Regions from separate parts of the Bacillus sp. WC2503 genome, predicted to be linked through region 2. Evidence: predicted binding sites of a transcription regulator. Region 2 holds the regulator's gene; each other region holds the start of a gene.

The links. Region 2 encodes LexA, which represses DNA repair genes until DNA is damaged. Its sites were predicted from a motif close to CGAACATATGTTCG; they were not measured.
Region 1: a site for LexA is predicted at 2,185-2,198, ahead of ACUN26_RS08290 (YolD-like family protein). Genes of this name have one in related genera too.
Region 3: a site for LexA is predicted at 3,514-3,527, ahead of uvrB (excinuclease ABC subunit B). Genes of this name have one in related genera too.

The regions. Positions count from the first base shown of each region.
Region 1 covers NZ_JBQYMD010000001.1:1,569,324-1,576,538, reverse strand. Annotated here, with positions in the region: gene ACUN26_RS08310 (SDR family oxidoreductase) at 1-385, opposite strand, end outside; gene ACUN26_RS08305 (hypothetical protein) at 506-637, opposite strand; gene ACUN26_RS08300 (hypothetical protein) at 747-1,082, opposite strand; gene gerPF (spore germination protein GerPF) at 1,287-1,502, shown strand; gene ACUN26_RS08290 (YolD-like family protein) at 1,711-2,046, opposite strand; gene ACUN26_RS08285 (hypothetical protein) at 2,709-2,927, opposite strand; gene ACUN26_RS08280 (peptidylprolyl isomerase PrsA) at 3,498-4,349, opposite strand; gene ACUN26_RS08275 (glycoside hydrolase family 25 protein) at 4,548-5,546, opposite strand; gene ACUN26_RS08270 (hypothetical protein) at 6,036-6,632, opposite strand; gene ACUN26_RS08265 (hypothetical protein) at 6,905-7,099, shown strand.
Region 2 covers NZ_JBQYMD010000001.1:2,903,547-2,910,761, forward strand. Annotated here, with positions in the region: gene ACUN26_RS14800 (phosphate/phosphite/phosphonate ABC transporter substrate-binding protein) at 1-701, opposite strand, end outside; gene ACUN26_RS14805 (bifunctional metallophosphatase/5'-nucleotidase) at 887-2,470, shown strand; gene ACUN26_RS14810 (DUF896 domain-containing protein) at 2,501-2,740, opposite strand; gene ACUN26_RS14815 (YneB family resolvase-like protein) at 2,786-3,442, opposite strand; gene lexA (transcriptional repressor LexA) at 3,584-4,204, shown strand; gene ACUN26_RS14825 (DUF4097 family beta strand repeat-containing protein) at 4,319-5,122, opposite strand; gene ACUN26_RS14830 (DUF1700 domain-containing protein) at 5,123-5,665, opposite strand; gene ACUN26_RS14835 (PadR family transcriptional regulator) at 5,658-5,981, opposite strand; gene ACUN26_RS14840 (ABC transporter ATP-binding protein) at 6,209-7,215, opposite strand, start outside.
Region 3 covers NZ_JBQYMD010000001.1:4,294,415-4,301,629, forward strand. Annotated here, with positions in the region: gene uvrA (excinuclease ABC subunit UvrA) at 1-1,453, opposite strand, end outside; gene uvrB (excinuclease ABC subunit B) at 1,465-3,441, opposite strand; gene ACUN26_RS22290 (DUF4362 domain-containing protein) at 3,593-4,024, opposite strand; gene ACUN26_RS22295 (hypothetical protein) at 4,070-4,690, opposite strand; gene ACUN26_RS22300 (MerR family transcriptional regulator) at 4,687-5,448, opposite strand; gene ACUN26_RS22305 (hypothetical protein) at 5,548-5,787, opposite strand; gene ACUN26_RS22310 (hypothetical protein) at 5,848-6,069, opposite strand; partial or broken gene ACUN26_RS22315 (hypothetical protein) at 6,087-6,476, opposite strand; gene ACUN26_RS22320 (helix-turn-helix transcriptional regulator) at 6,488-6,685, opposite strand; gene ACUN26_RS22325 (YeiH family protein) at 6,978-7,215, opposite strand, start outside.

The DNA.
Region 1 (7,215 bases), 1.3 Mb from region 2:
TTATTACATTTACTACACCATTCACGTTTACATTCATTACATTTTCAAATTCCCCAGCGGTAACTTTCCAAATTGGTGCATTTTGATTCACAATTGATGCATTATTTATTAACAAGTCGGGAGCCCGATATTTAGTAAGGATATCATTTGCCCAACTACTAACTTGCTGCGAATCTGAAACATCAATTATTTGAAAATCATGTGTATTACCGTATTGTTTTTTTAGTTCTTCAATTTTATCTTTTGAACGTCCACATCCACATATGTTCCATCCCAATTCATGAAATCGATCAACCATCGCGCGTCCTAATCCTTGCGTCACTCCTGTAATAATTACGAGTTTCCTAATGTCATTTCGCTTCAATCCCTCGCCTCCCTTTACCATATTTTACTCCTTTAACCTTCATTTATCTATTTACTAAAGTATTAAAAACACTTCATACTTTAGAAGTATTTTTAATATTGCACACATAAACAAAAGAGTAACCATAATGGTTACTCCCGTTTACATATTTAAAAATTCGTTGTTTATTTCATTATTAATTTTTAAATTGCAACTTTTCTTTCCCGCATTTTTACATTGATACATATAAACTGTACCTAATTTACCAGCTTGAAAATCCTCATTACCCTGCATTTTCATAAAACTATATTTATGTTTATAGTGCGATTCATCCAAATAATTTCCAATCCACTTTTCAACATAACACAGTCCACTTTTGTGAAAAAATCTTCAACTAGCCTGATTACATACTTTTATTTAAAAGCTCAATTTCATATTGTAATTTTTTGAACTGCTCAAAATGCATTGTTATAGATTGACTGCTACCAACTTCAGCACTTTGTTTCACCAGTAATACTCCTGTATCATGAAAAAGCGCTTCAAGTTCTTTTCTGATGGACACTTTTGCAATATGAGCTGTTTTAATTGCAGATAAAATTGCAATCTCATTAAACTTTAATTTTATTTCATTTGGACAAAATGCGTTTTCAATCAATATAACTTCATTGCTATAAATAAGCGCAACAAGATTACTTGATTTTGCATCTGATAAATCTACTTTTTTTATAACGTTATTCATAACATTTTGCCTCCTTTGTTTTCGTATATATTAATTATACAAATTATTTCTTTTTTATTATCCAACTCATATTAAGTTTAACACACTTTTATTGAAAGCCACGCTTGAAACGTTTTACTATTCCACAATTTTTGTTACATGAACCATTTGGACTTTACTCCCATATAGTAATGTTAACAATTCATTATAAAGCAGGTGAAAATTATGCCCTCAGTTGTAGGGAATTTAGTTGTACAAAATAGTAACGGATCATTTAACTTAGGTGATTTCTACAACGTTTCTCCGAAAGAAAATACGAAAGCTTACAATGGATCTGGCGCATCAAACGTTGGTTTTGTTGTTAATACTTTTAACGGTGTTAGTGCGACTAATACGTTTGATTCGGACCTTGCAGATCAAAATCAAGTGGGTACAGCCTAACCCTATTTTTCATCTTTATGTATAGGAATTTTAAATTTGTCTATACTATAATCAGGCTGTTTCACAGCTATTATTGAATGTTGGAGTACCCTATCTTTTTCTCCCTTTCCCTGGGGCTTAGCAGTTAGCATGAAGCTAGCTGCTATTTCGCATTATTTCTTCCATCTATCAGAAATAATAGAAGCTGGATATTAAAGTTCAGCTTCTATTACATTATTTCAATTACATCTGTAAAACTCATTACGTGAGTTTTATAAAATGCGTCTGTGCACATTATAATCTGCCTTACCGGGTCTATATGAACGACTGTCATATAACTTGTAAGTATGTAGCCATCTTCAAAATATGTCACCAATATTTCTTGCTCAGACAATAATGCCGTTAGCAATTTATCAGAAATTCTTTCTTTTTCTTCATTTGTTACTATCGGCCTTTGCACTTTTAATTTCTCACCAATAACCTTTCTCATACTTAACAATTGTTCCGACATTACTGTAAATGGAACCCACTCTCTTTCTTCTTTCCGCCTCTTTACATGATTCATTTCTTTATCTCCTTGATCATTTATCCACTCTATTTCACACATACTGTTACTCCATCATTTTTAGTAATTACTAAGCTCGTATTTATTTCTAAATTGTATAATGTCTACACTCCAAGGAACGTTTGTTCTAATTATACACGAACTTACGTTCTTTTGAGAAGAGGCATATGTATATTTTTTTTACAAAATGTAATTTGAAACATTGAACTTTATCTATAGTTTATTTTCCCTTAAAACAAACTTTTTACTCTCTACACATTGAAATACATATAGCGAATAAAAAAACGATTTCACATAAAGTGAAATCGTTTTTTCTAATACGTTATTCAAGTTTATTTTTTATCTTGACTAGCTTTTTTTTTGAAATGAAAGTTTCATTTATTATTCGTCAACAAACTACAATATTATATTTTTTTAATTGAATATAATATCCCTGCCTACACTACAAAGCTTTATTTTTTTGCATGAACCATTATTAAACGCAAACATACATTATAATGAACGAACTCACAAAATTTAAGAAATTTATAATGTAACTCAATTTATTCCTTATAGGTTTTCTGTGAAAAGAGGGCGATTTCCACACTCTCTTTTCGTACATATCATATTACAATATCAAATACTCCTTTGCTTTCATAATAGTTTGATATCGCTACCATTCATTACATATATTTAGGATGTATGGTTATATGTAACTCTCTCTCCGTTTCTCCTCTTTTCGGATGACGAAAATACTCTATTTCATATTTTAACACTTCATACTCAACCATCCCAATTTTAATCCCTTTCGTTTCTTTTAATATAGCTAATAAATCACTTATATTTTCATCATTCGATTCAAAAACTTTCCCTCCGTCTTCTCTTTGAAAAATCACTTTCATATATTCTCCCCCACTTTCATTTATTCATCTAGTAAATAATACATTTAGAAATATTCATAACAAAAAGAACATCCTTTTTAATAGAATGCTCAACTTTTCACTTCCTATAATATTGCAAATGTTTATTCAAAAATATTATATGTACTATTCTTCAAATTATGTTGATCCACTATAAAAATTTATATACTTAATTTATATGTAATAAAATAATCAAAACATTACTATATCAACATTTTTTAAAACGATTATTATTTCCAATTTCATTTTCCTACAATTTTCCATTGTAATTCTTAATATTTAAATGTAATATTATATTGTCTTACTATCTTTTTTATAACACACACACTAATTAGAAAAGGGAACTCAATATGAGTTCCCTTTTCTAATTCAAGTTACATAATACTTCTAGAGTTTTACCTTTAAAAATTTTATTTTATTTAGTTTTTTGTTTTTTACTTATCCGAATCATTCTAGTATGATTGTGTTTACCGAAGAAGTCTGCATTCTTTTTTCAAAAAAACAAAAAACAGAAGTCTAGCAAAATGCTACATTTCTGTTTTTTTATCCGTATTATTTCTTTTCTAGAAATTTAAATGTCTCTTTATATTCTTTATCATTCACCTTAATATCAGCATCTTTTAATAAATCATTGACTACTTGCTGTTTCCATTTACCTGTCGTATCTTGTAATCTTTGTTGTTCTAAATCTTTACGGATCTTATCCTTCACTTCTTCAAATGGTTTCAACTCTTTTTTATCGGTCACTTTAATAATATGGTAACCGTAAGATGTTTTAACTGGTTCACTTACTTGTCCTGCATTTAATTTATACGCAGCTTCCTCAAATTCTTTAACAGTTTGCCCAGGGCCAAAACCAGCTATTTCCCCGCCCTGTTCCTTTGAACCAGTATCTTCTGAGTACTGCTTCGCTAAAGTGGCAAAATCTTCACCATTATTCACTTTCTCTTTTACTTCTTTAGCGGTTTTTTCATCTTTTACTAAAATATGACTTACCTTCATTTCTGGTTTATAGTTATCTTTTACATCTTTTTCTGTGACAGTCGCTTTAATCGCTTTTTCAAATGCAATTTCTGGTTTCATTTTTTCTTTTAATTCATCTTCGTTTTTTAACCCAAGTTTTTCTAAAGTCTCTTTAAAATTGTCACCCATTTTATCTTTTGCTTCTTTTACTTGTTTTGTTGCTTCCTCATCTGAAACTTTATATTTATCTAGCAGCGCCTTACTTAATACCATTTGATATAATGTACTTTCTCCATATTTTTGTTTTAATTCTTTACTTAACTCTTTCTCTGTAACATTTCCTACTTTTGATGTTACTACGTTGTCTGAGGAACCACATGCAGATAATGCGAGTACCACGCATGAAATAATTGTTCCCAAAAATAGCTTTTTCTTTTTCAATTCAAATACCTCACTTTTATTATTATGCAACGTAACTATACACCGTTATTGTGAAAACAGTGTGTTTTCCATATGTAATTCATTTCATTTGAATCAAATATGTATCATATTTTTTATACACAAATATGAAAAATCTTCTCACTATTTATTAATGAGAAGACTCTTTACGAATGCCTCAAAAACATTTAACGACTAAGGTTACTTAATGATTAAATGTTTTTCCGGTATCCAACTACTTTGTCCGATATCTACCGCATTTTTTACTCTTCCCCACACACGGTAAGATGTTGATCCATCTATATTTCCTTTATAATTAATACATTCAGGCTCTCCATAATAATTCACTCCGTACCCGACAGGATATTTTGAAGAAGCATAATACCATCTCACATCAAAATGGTTTAAATATACCCACTGCTTATCATTCCCTAAGCAAATCATATCTTTATCGCCGCCTCCCCAATAACTGTTTAAAATTAAATACGGGATTTTCTTAGTGATTGCACCTGTATACTGGGGGTTCACAGGATTTTCATATAAATTTATGCCGTATCCATCAGGATATTTTGAAACTGCAATACCAATACCACTTGATTGCTGCAAATCCACTACATTAGATTGATTTTCTTGATTCGAATCTATAAACCAGGAAAGTGACTTATTTCCTATTAATTGATTCAAATCACATTTCCCGATCCCAGGAACATTCCCCGAATCCGTATATTGCCAAATATCACACGGATACGCCGGCTTATTCCCTCCATAACGAGGAATCCATACAAAATCAGCATCAATATTACGCGCTCCAAACGATACATACGTGTGATGCCCAACATATAAACCTACTTTTTTCGCACCTAAACGACGTAATTCATCTATAAATACTTGTGTCCCGCCTTGCATATCTACCATCGTTTGTACTTCAACATCCGCCACCCAAAACGCAGCAGACTTATCGCCACGATTCCAAAAATCTTGTGCCTCTTTCTTTGCATCTGCAATAGAAATAAAACGACAAAATGCATAATTACCAAACGGAACACTATGCTTCTTCATTGCATTCACATAATTTTGATACATAAAATCCACCGTATTTGAACCATCTTGCACTCTAGCAATAACTAAATCTAGTTGAGGCGCTGCAATTTCCCAATTAATAGTTCCATTCCACTTTGAAATATCAACAATGTAACCCATTACAATTCAACTCCTTTTTATTATCATATTCAAAGCTTGTTTTAGCGTAATCCACATATATCTATTACTATCTATCTATAATATAAATAAGAAGAAATCTTTATTTTTTGAAATATATAATCTTTAAAACTACTTCTTTCAATCTCTCCTCTAACTCATATAATTAGGCGTGAAAATATCAATTTATTTAAAAATGATTTTTCTGTTGATAATATAAAATCTTCTATATGTCCTATGTTTATTTGCTTGTACGTAGAAAACCCCTATATGTGAACTATCTTTTTATAATAGTCTAGCCTAACACTCATTGTTTATTTCATTTCTATCTGTAATCAACAATTCCATACGCTATCCAGCCTATTTAAAATTGAGTAAAACTATAATTTTTTTACATTTTACCACTGATTGCCAGCCAATAAATTTTGGTACAAAATAATATTAATACATAAAAAAAGACATTTCCGATTTTTGAAAATGTCTTTTTGCATCTTAATAAAACAACTTTGGTTCTAAATCTTTATTTTGTAATTGTGGATTTTCACTGTTCATAACGCAACTTGTGGAAAATAATATTGGGATATCACAAACATCATCCTGCATTACATCACGAAACACATTTGCAGCAACACCTGTAAACGTTTGACATAGATTTGAAATATCATCATTAAAAAATTGAATCACTTCCGCTTTAAAAACTGGAAATACAACATTCACTCCACCAGGGAACTGAGGTTGTACCACAACTTGTTCAAAATAAGGATTATTCTCTAACGCTACTTGAAATAAATGCGCAATTTCAAATGCATCTAGTGGACAAGGAAATGGATTTACAATTTCATTTTCATTATTCGTTACAATAACCGTTACACTTACATTTCCAAATTGTACAGAAGATTTTAGAAGCGTTGCTAATGCTCTCGCTTTTTCATTACTTAACGCATGCACTAAAATAATATAATTCCCGCCAACCGGAATAAGTGGCCCCACTGTAACTGTTGGATCAGCACCAATTGAATTTCTTAGTTCATTAAAATGTGTGATCCACGGTGGTGAAAGCTGTGGCTGAGCTTGTACATTTTCTTGCATTCTTTTATTACCTCCTCATACTATTCTTACTACCGTAATATGTATCAGGACATAAAATGCATTAGATAATCAAATCATTTTTCATATTATATTAATTATACATTTCATAGAGTATTCTCCGCTTTTCCCCACATGTTTATGTACTTATACGACAATGAGGTTCTATATTATAATCAACTTAACAAAGATTTCATATTATATAAATACACCTTAATAATCATTTAAATCAAAAGGTGAAGCACATATAATGTGGAATATTAGGAGCTGATTTCATGAAAAAAGAACCTATCGTGTTCAAAGTTCCACCGAATTCAAAACTAAAAGTTACATTTTTCGGTCCTTGTAACGAAGTAATTACAAATGTTTCTATAATTAATCAACTACTCACCCCTAAATGCCAAACTATCACGCAATATCCAACCTTTAAGAAATATGTAACTGAAGTACGATCATTATCCCATTGTTAGTCCCCATCATGCACGATTTTCACAACTTTGTTACCTAGATTATTTCGAAAGAAAACAACTACATCCCTAAACTAAAATTACTCATTTCATGATATTCCATTGATAATTTATTGATT
Region 2 (7,215 bases):
AATATATTCGGATAATCTTTTTTTACAATATTACGAGCATCTTGGAATACAACAGCTGCATCAACATCACCATTTAAAAGAGCAATAAGTGACTGATCATGACCTTTTAATGTAACAGGTTTCACATCCTTTAGCGGATCGACTCCCTCTTTTAACAATACAGCTGCAGGCCATACATACCCTGCTGATGATGTTACATCTTGATAACCAATTTTTTTACCCTTTAATTCTTTTACACTGTTAATATTAGAATCTTTCTTAACAACAAACTCTGATTTATAAAAATCTACTAAGTCCTTTGTGGGAGCTCCAGTTTCATCATCTACCCCAAAACGTTGCGCCTGTAATATTACGTTTGCAGCCTTTTTCTCATGCGCTAACACATACGCTGTTGGAGGTAAAAATCCTACATCTACTTGTTTTGATGCCATAGCTTCTACAATTGTATTGTAATTCGTTGAAATACTAACTTTTACCGGAATGTTTAATTTATCACTTAATAGATTTTCCAATGGTTTTGCTTTTGCCTCTAACGTATCTGCATTTTGAGAAGGAACAAATTGAACATTTAACGTCTTCGGTACATAACCTTTTTTCGTATCCTCATTTTTACTTGCACTTGATTCCTTCGTTCCACAGCCACTTAATAACCCCGCTGCTAGTACAACTGTTGTGCTCATTGCAAAAACTTTTTTCAACATGTGAATGCCTCCATTTTTCGTTGTTATAAAATAACCTTCCGTAAACATGAAGAAATATATCACATATTTTTACAAACAATTACTTATTTACAGAATCTTTACACATTCTATACATTCTGATTAAAATTCTTTTCATATATTTGATATGATTAATTGAAAGATAACAATAGAAAAGGTGAATGGTATTGAATCAAAATCAAATTGTAACTTTAAATATTTTATTAACAAGCGATGTACATGGTACTGTGTATCCAATTCACTACCAAGATAACTCCAAAGCAGAAATTGGTTTAGCTAAAATTTCTACTCTTATAAAAAAAGAACGTTCCAAAAATACAAACGTTCTTTTAGTTGATAACGGTGATTTCATACAAGGAACACCTTTAACTTATCATTACGCTACATACGAAAAAGATAAGAAAAATCCAATGTCCTTATTGGCCAACTATTTAAATTATGATGCTGCAATTATCGGCAATCATGAATTTAATTATGGAATGGATATATTAAATCATGCTGTAGAAACTGCAAACTTCCCGTACTTATCAGCAAACATTTTAGATAAAAACATAAAAGAACCTTATTTCGGGAAACCCTATATAATAAAACATATTGAATCAAATATAAAAATTGCTATTTTAGGGGCAACAACACATTACATCCCGAATTGGGAACAGGCCCATCATATTAAAGATTTACTATTTGAAGATGCATTAGAAACAATAAAAAAGTGGGTTCCTTACATCCGTAAACATGAGCAGCCCGATTTACTAGTCGTAGCCTATCACGGAGGATTTGAACGCGATTTTCAAACAGGAGTACCGACTGAAGTTTTAACAGGTGAAAACCAAGGATACGCAATGTATGATGAAATTGATGGTATAGATATTTTACTAACAGGCCACCAACACCGAGAAATTGCTCAAACTTTAGATAATGGTGTAACAATTTTACAGACCGGATGCAATGGACACTCCGTTGGAAAGGTAAAAGTAATATTCGAAAAAACAGAACAAAAATGGGTAAAGAAAAATAGTTACGCACAATTATTGCCTGTGCAAGGAATCGAGGCCGACAAAGATGTTCTTTCCTTGGTCGCCGATTATGAAGAGAAAACACAAAAATGGCTTGATCAGCCTATTGGCATCATTCATGGAGACATGCGAATTTCAGATGCTATGCAAACTCGTTTGCAAGACCATCCTTTTATTGAATTCATAAATAAAATCCAGATGGATATAGCTAACGTTTCTATTTCTTGTACAAGTTTGTTTCATAATACATCTCCAGGATTCCCGAAACATGTCACAATGCGGGATATCGTTTCCAATTATATTTACCCAAACACATTAAAAGTTATTCGAGTGACTGGAGCCGATATAAAAGATGCTCTCGAACTTTCTGCTTCTTATTTCACATTAAATAAAGTTGGAGATATAATTGTTAATCCTGCATTCATAGAACCAAAACCTGCGCATTATAATTACGATATGTGGGAAGGGATTTCGTATGTATTAAACATTTCAAAACCAATTGGTGAAAGAGTAGAGTCTTTACAGTATAAAGGCGCTACACTCGATATAAATGAAGAATATGACGTTGTTATGAATAATTATCGAGCAAACGGCGGAGGGAACTTCTTCATGTTTCAAAATAAACCAGTAATAAAAGATATTCCAACAGATATGTCTGAACTTATTGCTAACTATATATTGAAGCATAAAAGAATAGAAGCAACGAGAAATAACAACTGGAAAGTTATTAAATAACAAATAAAAAAGATGGGCTTCGCCCATCTTTTAATTTAATTTTGCATTATCTTGCTTTTTTAAAGCTTTTAATTTCGCTGGTGTAACATCTGTACCTTCTTCGTTAACGACTTTAATTCCTTTAAGTTCGTTTAACATATTTTGACGAAATCCTTTTAAATATTGTTCTCGTAGCGATTGACGCTCACGTTGTTCTTCTTCAGTTAAACCTTCAGCTTTTGCTTTTTTCGCTAAGAAGTTAATGCGTTCAACGAGTTCGTGATTAAGCATCTCGAATCCCCCTTCTAATCAAAACTGATTATTATCATACAATAGTTACTCTTCTTTATCAAGCAATTGCTTTGTATACTCTACGTATCTACGATGTACAGTCGCTTTTGAAACATTATGACCAAATCCACGAAGCGTTGCCGCAATTTCTTCGAAAGTGAGTTCACTCTTGCGCAAACGTACAATTTCCTCAATTGGCACTTCTTTTTTCTCTCGCCCTACGCTTAAATGACGATTTTTCAAATTATTTTCTGGCCGATAGCCTTTTTCTACCGCGCGTTGCATACCACGTTTAATTTTCAAGTTATGAATCTTTCTTTGATATTCTTCAACAATACTAATTATATCTAATACCATCGAATCAGAATCCGACAATTGTAATTCACCATTATGCGTATGTGTATATACTTTTATTCCCTCTTTATGTAAACAATGCATTAACGCAATCTTCGCATTCCCTCTACCAAGACGTGTTTCATCTTGTATTAGAAGTGCATCAACTTGTTCATCTCGAATTGTATCTAATACTTCTAATATGCCATCACGTTCAATTGTATAGCCACTAGCCTGTTCCTCAATCACTTTTGTCACATTCATTTCATAGCGCTCAGCTAAATGCAATAATTCATCCTTTTGACGCAATAACGATGTTTCTTGTGCTTCTTTTGTTGTACTCACACGTGCATAAACAATTGCATTCATTTTGAACCCTTCTTTCTCGCTATATTTTCTCTCTAGTGTATCATAAATCTCCCTTTTGTTCGAACTTATGTTTGTAGAATGTTTTTTCGCATGTTATACTTATTAATAAGAAAAACGAAAGAAAACGAGGTGTTAGAAAACATGGAAAAGTTAACGAAACGCCAGCAAGACATTCTCGACTTTATTAAGCTAAAAGTACAAGAAAAAGGATATCCACCTTCCGTACGTGAAATCGGTCAAGCAGTCGGCCTCGCTTCTAGTTCTACAGTGCACGGACATTTATCACGACTAGAAGAAAAGGGCTATATCCGACGCGATCCAACAAAACCACGAGCAATCGAAATTTTAGGCGATGACCGAATGGATACAGAAACACAATCTGTTATTCAAGTTCCAATCGTCGGAAAAGTTACTGCCGGTTTACCGATTACAGCAGTCGAAAGTGTAGAAGAGCACTTCCCACTTCCAGCTAGTATCGTTTCTGGATCAGATCAAGTATTTATGTTACGTATTTCTGGAGATAGCATGATTGAAGCTGGTATCTTTGATGGAGATTTAGTTGTTGTCCGCCAACAACAATCTGCATACAACGGTGAAATTGTCGTTGCCTTAACAGAGGATAACGAAGCAACTGTTAAACGTTTCTATAAAGAAAAAGACCACTTCCGTCTACAGCCGGAAAACTCTTCATTAGAACCTATCATTTTAAAACAAGTGTCAGTTATTGGAAAAGTAATTGGCGTATATCGTGATTTACATTAAAAATAATAAAAGAAGATAATTCCCTTATTTATATAGGGAATTATCTTCTTTTATATATTGGTAGATTTTAATTCATTCCAAAAAACTCGAATGAATCTATCTTCTCATCTATTATTAACGTGTTTCTATAGTAACATCTCCAGCAGCCGTTTTGCCGCTAATCTTTTTACTCCCATTACCAATTGTTACGTTTTTATTTTCCTCATTAAAAATTGTCACATCTCCACCAGGAGTTTGCCCAGTTATTACTGCATCTTTTGGTTTTTCCGATAAAGTAATAGTTACATCTCCAGCAGTTGAGCTTGCCTCTACATCATACTTAGGATCATGATCCATAATATATACATCCCCACTAGTCGTTTTTGCTGTTACTTTCCCCATAACCTTTTTAAAGTTCACCTCACCAGCTTTTGTAGATCCCTCTACGTTCTTAGCTGTTACATACTTCAAATCCACTTCTCCTGCCAGCGTTCCAACATTTACGCGGTCACTTTTCACATCACTTATTTCTATTTGTCCAGCTGCTGAATTTACTTTGATCTCTTGGTAAGAACGTTCTGGTACAAATATAGTCAATGTAGACGTTTGAAATCCGAAATTGTAAAAGGAAAAATCAAACGAAACATCTTTTTTTCTTTCCCCAATAACTTTTAATGTGTCACCATCTTCAGTAATACGAATTTCTTGTTTACTTACATCTCCTGTTTGCTTTACATAAAAAGAGGCATCCGGAGATTTTTGGACGACAATATCCCCAGCACCTAACTTAACTTCTATATTTTTTAACGTTTCGTTTTTAATTACGTCTTCTTTATCGCCTTTTTCTGCAGTTTGTACTGCTTTTTCATATGTTTGTGAAATCCCTATTACTCCAATAATGATACAAGCGATAGCTACTAACAATATTTTTTTCATCATCTACTCCCCTTTTATCATTTTGAAGTTCCATATCACATAACGTACGCACAATCTTTTAAACCACTTCGTACTATAATACGCTATCATACATAACAACAAACCTACTCCAACAAATGTTATACTAACGAAAAGATCCAACCATATAAAAGTGCCCATAAATACTTTTACGATAACGAAAAATGGTGTCACTACACTAGCAATCCCACCGACCCAAAAAGAAAATATAAAACCGATAATTGCAACTAAAGGGCCTAACACGATAATAAAATTAAATAAACTAAGTCCAATCGCCGCCATGACAGCTCTTGTAACATTTGAAGTCGATGGATCTTTTTTCATTTCATCGAAACGATACATCGCAAGTAATTCTTTTGCAATTACTTTAGGAGAACCAAGTCCTTTTATTATTTCTAATTCAGTTTTCCCTTCTTCTATCCCAAACTGAAAGTGCTCTTCATAATCAAATAAAATATCTTTCCTCTCTTCTTCCGGTAACTTTCTAAGCTGATTCGATAATTCTCTAAGGAATTGTTCTTTATTCATCCCAATTCACCCCTTCAATAATTTCTTGTACCCCTTTCGCAAAATCACTCCACTCTGTTACTAACAAATGAAGTTGCGTCTCTCCTTGCTCTGTTAGCTGATAATATTTACGAGGCGGTCCTTCCGTGGACTCTTTTAAATACGTTTGAAAATATCCCTCTTTCGTTAAACGACGTAATAATGGATATACTGAACCTTCCGATATTAAAAATTTATTTGAAATTTGCTGTACAAGTTCATAACCGTAACTATCTTTACGTTTCACAAGTGCCAAAACACATAGCTCTAACACACCTTTTTTAAACTGAACGTTCAAATGTAATCCTCCTTTCTTAGTTTAGTACTGTTCAATACACGGTACTAGATATATCCATAATATACCACTTGGTACTATTTATTGCAAGGTACTTGTTTATATGTATTCACTGACTTTAAAAACGCGCAAATAAAATCCCGAATAAGATTCTGTTGTAGTTCACCATTATTCGAGATTTTATTCGATTCGAACTGCATTCATACAAAGCTTCATTCAATTTTTCTCCTCTAAGAACCAACTTCCATTTGTGACCCTAGTAAATTTCGAAATACACCTTTTCTTTCTTTAGCTAGTTGATTAAATTCACCTTTTTGAACAATTTCACCTTTTCCTAAAACAATAACTTGATCTGCATTGCGTATAGTAGATAAGCGATGTGCAATAACAACAATAGTCATTGTTCCTTTCAATCTTTCTATTGCTGATTGGATTTTCACTTCATTTTCAGTATCTAACGCACTCGTAGCCTCATCTAATACTAAAATCGACGGTTTTCTTAAAATAGCTCGAGCCAATACAAGTCGCTGACGTTCACCACCTGAAAGCCTCACCCCACGATCTCCAATCAGTGTATCAAGTCCATTTGGAAGCATTCGTACAAATTCAGTTGCTGCCGCAAATTCTAATGCAGCCCAAATTTGTTCTTCATTTACATTCGAGTCAATCATCATTAAATTCTCTCTTATACTAGCATTAAATAAGAACGGATCTTGTGGTACATAGCTAATAGCCTGTCTTAATGATAATAAATTATCAGTTGTAAGAGGGGTACCATCTATTAACACTTGACCTTTTTCTGGTTGGATTAACCCCATTAACACATCAATTAATGTACTTTTCCCAGCACCAGAATGTCCTACAATTGCCGTCATACTATTTATTGGAATTTGTACATTAATGTTTTGAAGTGCATATAAAGCTTCTTGCTTATTATAACGAAAAGAAACATCCTTACACTCAATACCTTGTTTTATACAAATCGGCTTTATATGTTTTTGCATGTATATATCCTGCATTTCAACCGCTTCATTACACTCCTGTTGCAATTCCCATAATGACTTAAAGGCAGGAATGCTTGCAGCCAGTTGTTCTAAATTTGACTGAATCGTCATGAACCTTGGCCATAATCTTGAAAAAATGAGAATGATTAATAGTAACTGGGCCGTTTGCGCTTGAAACATATTTACTGACAAAAATATAAAAAATGCAATTAATATAGCCATTGAAATTTTAT
Region 3 (7,215 bases), 1.4 Mb from region 2:
CAGCCGCACGACTTAACGTTAAATAATCTAAGCCAACGTTTACTAAGAAACCTACACGTTCTTGAATTTCTCTTAAAATTAAATGAGCAATTTTTTGTTGTTTCTCCGTTAACTCAACATTTGAGAAGAATTCCTGTACTTCTTGAACAGAATATTTCGTTACGTCAGCAATCGTTTTATCACCAACGAAAACAGCTAAACTCTCAGGCTTTAAGCGTCCGCCTTTACACTTCGGACAAGCTTGCTCCGCCATATATTTCTCCATTTGTTCACGAACATAATCAGAACTCGTCTCACGATAACGACGCTCTATATTCGGAATAACACCTTCAAATAAAATCTCATTTTCCTTTACTTGACCAAATTCATTTACATAGCGGAAATAAACTTTCTCTTCACCGCTCCCGTACAACACTTTATCAAATAAATCTTTCGGTATATCTTTCACAGGCATATCCATGTCAACGCCGTAATGATTACACACAGATTGTAAAAGTTGTGGGTAATATTGTGAACTTGTCGGTTCCCAAGGGGCAATCGCATGTTCATTTAATGTTAAATCCCAGTTCGGAATGACAAGCTCTAAATCTACCTCTAACTTTGAGCCAAGTCCATCACAAGAAGGACATGCACCGAACGGACTGTTGAATGAGAACATACGTGGCTCTAATTCACCAATTGAAAAACCACAATGTGGACATGCATGATGTTCACTAAATAGAAGTTCCTCTTCTCTCATAACATCGATTAACACTCGTCCCCCGCCAAGCTTTAATGCACTTTCAAGTGAATCAGCAAGACGGCTTGCAATTCCTTCTTTTATAACAATACGGTCAATTACAACTTCTATGGAATGCTTCTTATTTTTATCTAACGTAATCTCTTCTGACACATCTAGCATTTCACCATCAACACGTACACGAACATAACCTTGCTTCTTAATATCTTCAAGTACTTTCACATGTGCACCTTTACGTCCTGAGACGATAGGAGCTAACACTTGTAATTTCGTACGTTCAGGATATTCAAGAACACGATCTACCATCTGTTCCACTGTTTGTGATGTAATTTCAATTCCGTGATTTGGGCAAATCGGCGTACCAATTCGTGCGAATAATAAACGTAAATAATCATAAATCTCCGTCACTGTCCCGACAGTTGAACGTGGATTACGACTCGTTGTTTTTTGATCAATCGAAATCGCTGGTGACAACCCTTCAATCGTATCGACATCCGGTTTATCCATTTGTCCTAAAAATTGGCGTGCATACGCAGATAACGATTCTACGTATCTGCGCTGCCCTTCTGCATAAATTGTATCAAACGCTAATGACGATTTCCCTGAACCAGACAATCCCGTTACAACAACAAGCTGATTTCTCGGAATGGTTACATCAATATTTTTTAAGTTATGTGCTCTAGCACCTTTTACAACGATAAAATCCTTGCTCATGCTCACTCTTTTCACCCTTCCGCTTTTAATTCTAATAGTAAATCTCTTAATTCAGCTGCACGCTCGAAGTCTAACGCTTTTGCTGCTTCTTTCATCTCTGCTTCGATCTTAGCGATTGTTTTCTCACGTTCTTTCTTCGTCATCTTCTTAGCAGGAGTTGCTTCATATGTTTCCGGTTCTTCGGCCGCTGTCGTTGCACGGATTACATCACGAACGCCTTTTTGAATCGTTTTCGGCGTGATACCATGCTCTTCATTGTAAGCTTCTTGTATAGTACGACGACGCTGCGTTTCTTCAATTGCAATTCCCATCGATCTCGTTATGCGATCTGCGTACATAATAACGCGGCCGTTTTCATTACGTGCCGCACGACCAATCGTTTGAATTAACGAACGTTCTGAACGCAAGAATCCTTCCTTATCTGCATCTAAAATAGCTACAAGTGATACTTCTGGAATATCTAATCCTTCTCGTAATAAGTTAATACCGACAAGTACATCAAACTTACCAAGGCGAAGGTCACGGATAATTTCAATACGTTCTAACGTTTTAATTTCAGAGTGAAGATAGTTCACTTTAATTCCTACATCTTTTAAGTAATCCGTTAAATCCTCTGACATTTTTTTCGTTAAAGTCGTAATTAATACACGTTCATTTTTTGCAATACGATCTTGAATTTCTCCTAATAAATCGTCAATTTGACCTTCAATTGGTCGTATATCAATTGGTGGATCTAAAAGCCCTGTTGGACGAATAATTTGTTCTATTACTTCTGGTGACTGCTCTAATTCGTACGGTCCTGGCGTTGCCGAAACGTAAATAACTTGATTCGTTTTCTCTTCAAACTCATCAAACGTGAGCGGTCTATTATCTAAAGCTGATGGCAGACGGAATCCATGATCCACAAGTACTTGCTTACGTGCTTGGTCCCCGTTATACATTGCTCTTACTTGCGGCACTGATACGTGCGACTCATCCATAACAATTAAGAAATCCTTCGGGAAATAGTCTAATAACGTATACGGCGTTGCACCCGCTGGACGAAGTGTTAAATGACGAGAATAGTTTTCAATCCCTGAACAAAAGCCCATCTCGCGCATCATTTCTAGATCATAACGTGTACGTTGCTCTATACGCTGCGCTTCTAACAACTTACCATTATCATTTAATTCTTTTAAACGCTCTTCTAATTCTTTTTCTATATTTTCAATAGCAACCTTCATTTTTTCTTCACGTGTAACGAAGTGAGATGCTGGGAAGATTGCTACATGATCACGTTCTGCTAATACTTCACCTGTTAACGCATTTACTTCACGAATACGATCGATTTCATCACCGAAAAATTCAATTCGAATACAATGCTCGTCAAGTGATGCCGGGAAGATTTCAACTACATCTCCGCGCACACGGAATGTCCCACGCTTGAAATCAATATCATTACGTCCGTACTGTACATCAACAAGTTCACGAAGCAATTGATTGCGGTCCTTTTCCATACCAACTCGAAGTGAAACAACTAACTCGCGGTATTCTTCCGGAGAACCTAAACCATATATACACGAAACACTCGCAACGATAATTACATCGTCCCGTTCAAATAATGCAGACGTTGCTGAGTGACGCAATTTATCGATTTCATCATTAATTTGCGCATCCTTTTCTATAAAAGTATCCGTTTGCGGCACATACGCTTCTGGTTGATAATAATCGTAATAACTAACAAAATATTCAACTGCATTATTCGGAAAAAAATCTTTCAGCTCACTATATAATTGTCCTGCTAACGTTTTATTATGAGCCATCACAAGTGTTGGCTTCTGTACTTCTTTAATGACATTTGAAATCGTAAATGTCTTACCCGTCCCTGTCGCTCCAAGCAACACTTGCTTTTTCTTTCCACTATTAAGTCCCTCTACAAGCTTCTCTATAGCTACCGGCTGATCACCTTGCGGGGAATACGCTGAGATAATTTCAAATTGATGTTCCAAGTAAAATCCGACCTCCTCATAAAAATCTGTATTATTATTTTACCACGAATGCCCATAAAAAACCTAAAAAAACGAACAGATATTCGGTAAAATTTTCGACAATATATACATAGAAAAAGGAAGGAGTCAAAACTTCCTTCCTCTACTAACTCTATTTTTTAGGTACATATAATAAATCATATCCATTGCGCCCATTTTCATTCACACAGTCTATTAACCTATAAGCCGTTTGTAATTCACGCTGCTCTTTAACAATCCTTTTACAACTATCTTCATCTATATCTGTATGATTACCAGCAAATCGATCTTGCCTATTATCTAACATATGAATTATATCTGTTCCACTATACTCTAACGTTTGAAAAACCGGATCACCTTCATGTGTATAATGTACAATTCTTATTTTATCAACTTCCCCTTGTTCCACATTCAAAACGAACTTTTCAAATTTATCTAGATTAGAAGTTACTGCTTCCTTTACAATGACATCATTCTTCTTATCAATTGTAATGTTAGGTTGTGAGCATGCTACTAAACTAAAGAGAAGTAGGCATATAAAACCACTTCTTTTTCCTATTGTCATCCTCTCCTATAAGAATTATTTGTATACTGCAAAAGCTACTTTCCTCTACGAAAGTAGCTTCTCTTTTCCTTTCTCCTTCTTCGGAAAAATAACATATGAAAATGAAATTGCTGTATCAACTAAAAATATAATTGCCCACACTTGGCTCACTCGACTCGCAGTTTTATTTAAAACGATTCCTGACTCTAACCAATTGCCCCATTGTTCAAATGGAATAAGCCCATACGCGAAGAAAAAGAAAGTATGCACAACAACGAATAAAACAAGATGTAATACCCAATTTTTTATTTCCTGCTTTGCATAGGCCATACCTGTTAATTCTATATGTTCTTCAATAACAGGCGCTGGTTCATTCCGCCATTTCGCAGCTAACTTTTGCACAAATATATCAAGCTTCTTCAAATCCTTTTTCCCGTAGAAGACCGCATACAATAAAATGATCACGGTAATAATCTGAAAGTTAGAAAACTTCCCTGTTTGATAATAGTCCACTACCCCTAAGGTTAAAATGAACACTTCATTTACGAGTAGTACAATCCCCATAATAAAGCTTGCCTTCTTCAAACGGAATCCGTAACGAAGTAAAAAGAAACCGATAGCCGATAACCAAAATACAATCTCTGCCCCAATTAAAAAGTACCAACGATATTCTGCGAGTATACTCATTTATCCTTCTCCTTTTCATCATATATACGAAAAGCTTCATCCATATATAATAAAAATTCTTCTTCGATTGGATACATGCTCATTTTCTGTGAATCTTCCTTCGATTTTCTAACTTCCCATAACTTATCTAAAAACGCTTCATCACCATTGGCCATTTCTAAACACTTCTGCATTAATCTCTTCATTGCCCCTTGCACCTCATCACTTGCAGTTTCTTTACCGTCTTTCATAAAAGTGCGTAATTGCTTTAATAAATCTACCCACTCTAACACATTGGGATCTTCCTCACTCATATTTGGCAAATTATGAAGCAACTTTTGTTCTTCCTTTGAAAATACTTCATTTTGAAATATTTCACGTATACGAGAAGACTGTTTCGAAAGCTGGATCAGTTCAAACATAACTTTCCAATCGAGCTCTCCCTCCACATCCACCGAATAAACAACTGCTTGTAAAACGCGCTCCATTCGATTGAATTTCTTTTGTTCTTCCTGTACAAACCGAAGTTGTTTTTCAAGCGAATCCTTTAAGTTAAGCTCACCTTTTACTAACATATTCGCAGACTCTTTTAGTGAAAATCCCATTTCTTTTAAAAATAAAATTTGTTGGAGACGTATTACGTCAGCTTCACTATATAAACGATGCCCGCCTTCTGTTTTCCCGCTCGGCTTTAATAAATCTATTTGATCATAATAACGTAATGTACGTACTGTTACCCCTGTCTCTCTCGTCAATTCTTGTATTGAAATCACTGCCATCACCTCTTCCCCTTCATTATAAAAGATGACGTTACGTAACTTTCAAGACTTTTGTAAAAAAATACAAAAAGCTGTTTATACTCATTGTATAAACAGCTTTTACGGAAATAATCCTTTTTGTACAGCGCGCCCACAAAATAAAATAAGCGCTCCAACAACAACAACAACAACAACACTTGTTGCTGTTTTATGGTAATGAGTTGAAACTAATAAATAATACGATAAACCAACAGTACCAATCATAATACAAATACTTGGCACTGGATTACGAGAGAAATTTTGCATTCCCCAAAGAAGTGCAAAAATAGCTGTAGCGACACATAACACCGGTAACCACATCCCAGTTCCCCTTTTTCTATCTATTATTTCTTGTTGTTAACACATTCTTCGATGCCATACTCATACACGATCAGCACCTTTACTATTTCTATATTTCCACTTCGGCCAATAGTTCACAAAGAAATAAACAAACTGCCCTAGTACAAATAACACAAACGGCATGCCAGCACTTCCATAAACGATTAAATTGTACAAACTCCACACGGCTAAACTAATTGTGAAAAACAACCCTACATATTTAAACGCTTTATCCGACTGAAATCTCTCAAACTCATCTTGCATTTTCATTCCTCCTATCCCTATGCTCGTTTTCCCTTCATAACTCCTACGATGAGACTACTGGCAAATAAGAAACTACATACAATGAATATTTCTGAAATAGGTATAGTAATTCTCCCTATCGCTTTGCTCGCAATAATATAAACTATAAGTAGAATGAATGCGAAGATAAACGAAACATTTACATGCTTTTTTATATTTTCATTTACTCGCTCATCTATATCTGGAAATTCTTCTTTTATGTACTTACGCTTTTTTTAATACACATACACTGTCAAAAATACAATTGCTAAAACGTTACTAACTACGAGCGGTAAAATTGGTATAGCTGGATTCATAATACGAACGAAAACGTCTCCCAACAACAATCTAAAAAACGCATCGATATACAACTTTTTAGCATTTTCCATTTTTTCTTCCCTTACTCCAGCGTAAAGATTTCCTCCACCTTCATCCCAAAATATTTGGCGATTTTTAGGGATAACTCTAGACTCGGATTGTAATGGTGATTTTCAATCGCTACAATCGTCTGACGCGTCACCTGCATCACCTTTGCCATTTCAACTTGTGTTATATGATTTTGCTTTCTTAATTCTTTAATTTTATTTTTCACACCCATAGGATCCACCTTCAAAAGTAAAGATATCTTTACTTAAATTATAAATATTTTCCAATTACAAGTAAAGATTAATTTACAAATTTTAGAAAAACATTCCACTGAACACCTTCTCTAACAAAGTACGATAGTAGTTAAGTTTATATCAGCGATTCTCCCAATATATCGACGCAACTCCATTTATATCGGCGATTCTCCGAATATATCGACTTACTAACAAATACTGAAATCCATAGCGCTATAATCATAAGAAAAAGCTGTCCCAAAATATCTTTTGGAACAGCTTTCTCCTCTACTACATAAATCCTAATACCCATACAAGAACATATCCAAGAATAGAAAGACAAACCGAGCCGATCAGCCCTGCTACAAATGCTTTGCTTCCTAACTTACGGAACGTTTTAAACTCTACATTTAAACCGAGACCTGCCATCGCCATTGCGATAAGCATGTACGCAATTATTACAATATAGCCGGCAACAACTTCGGGGATAATCCCGAGTGAATGTACCGCACTCATCGCTAAAAATCCG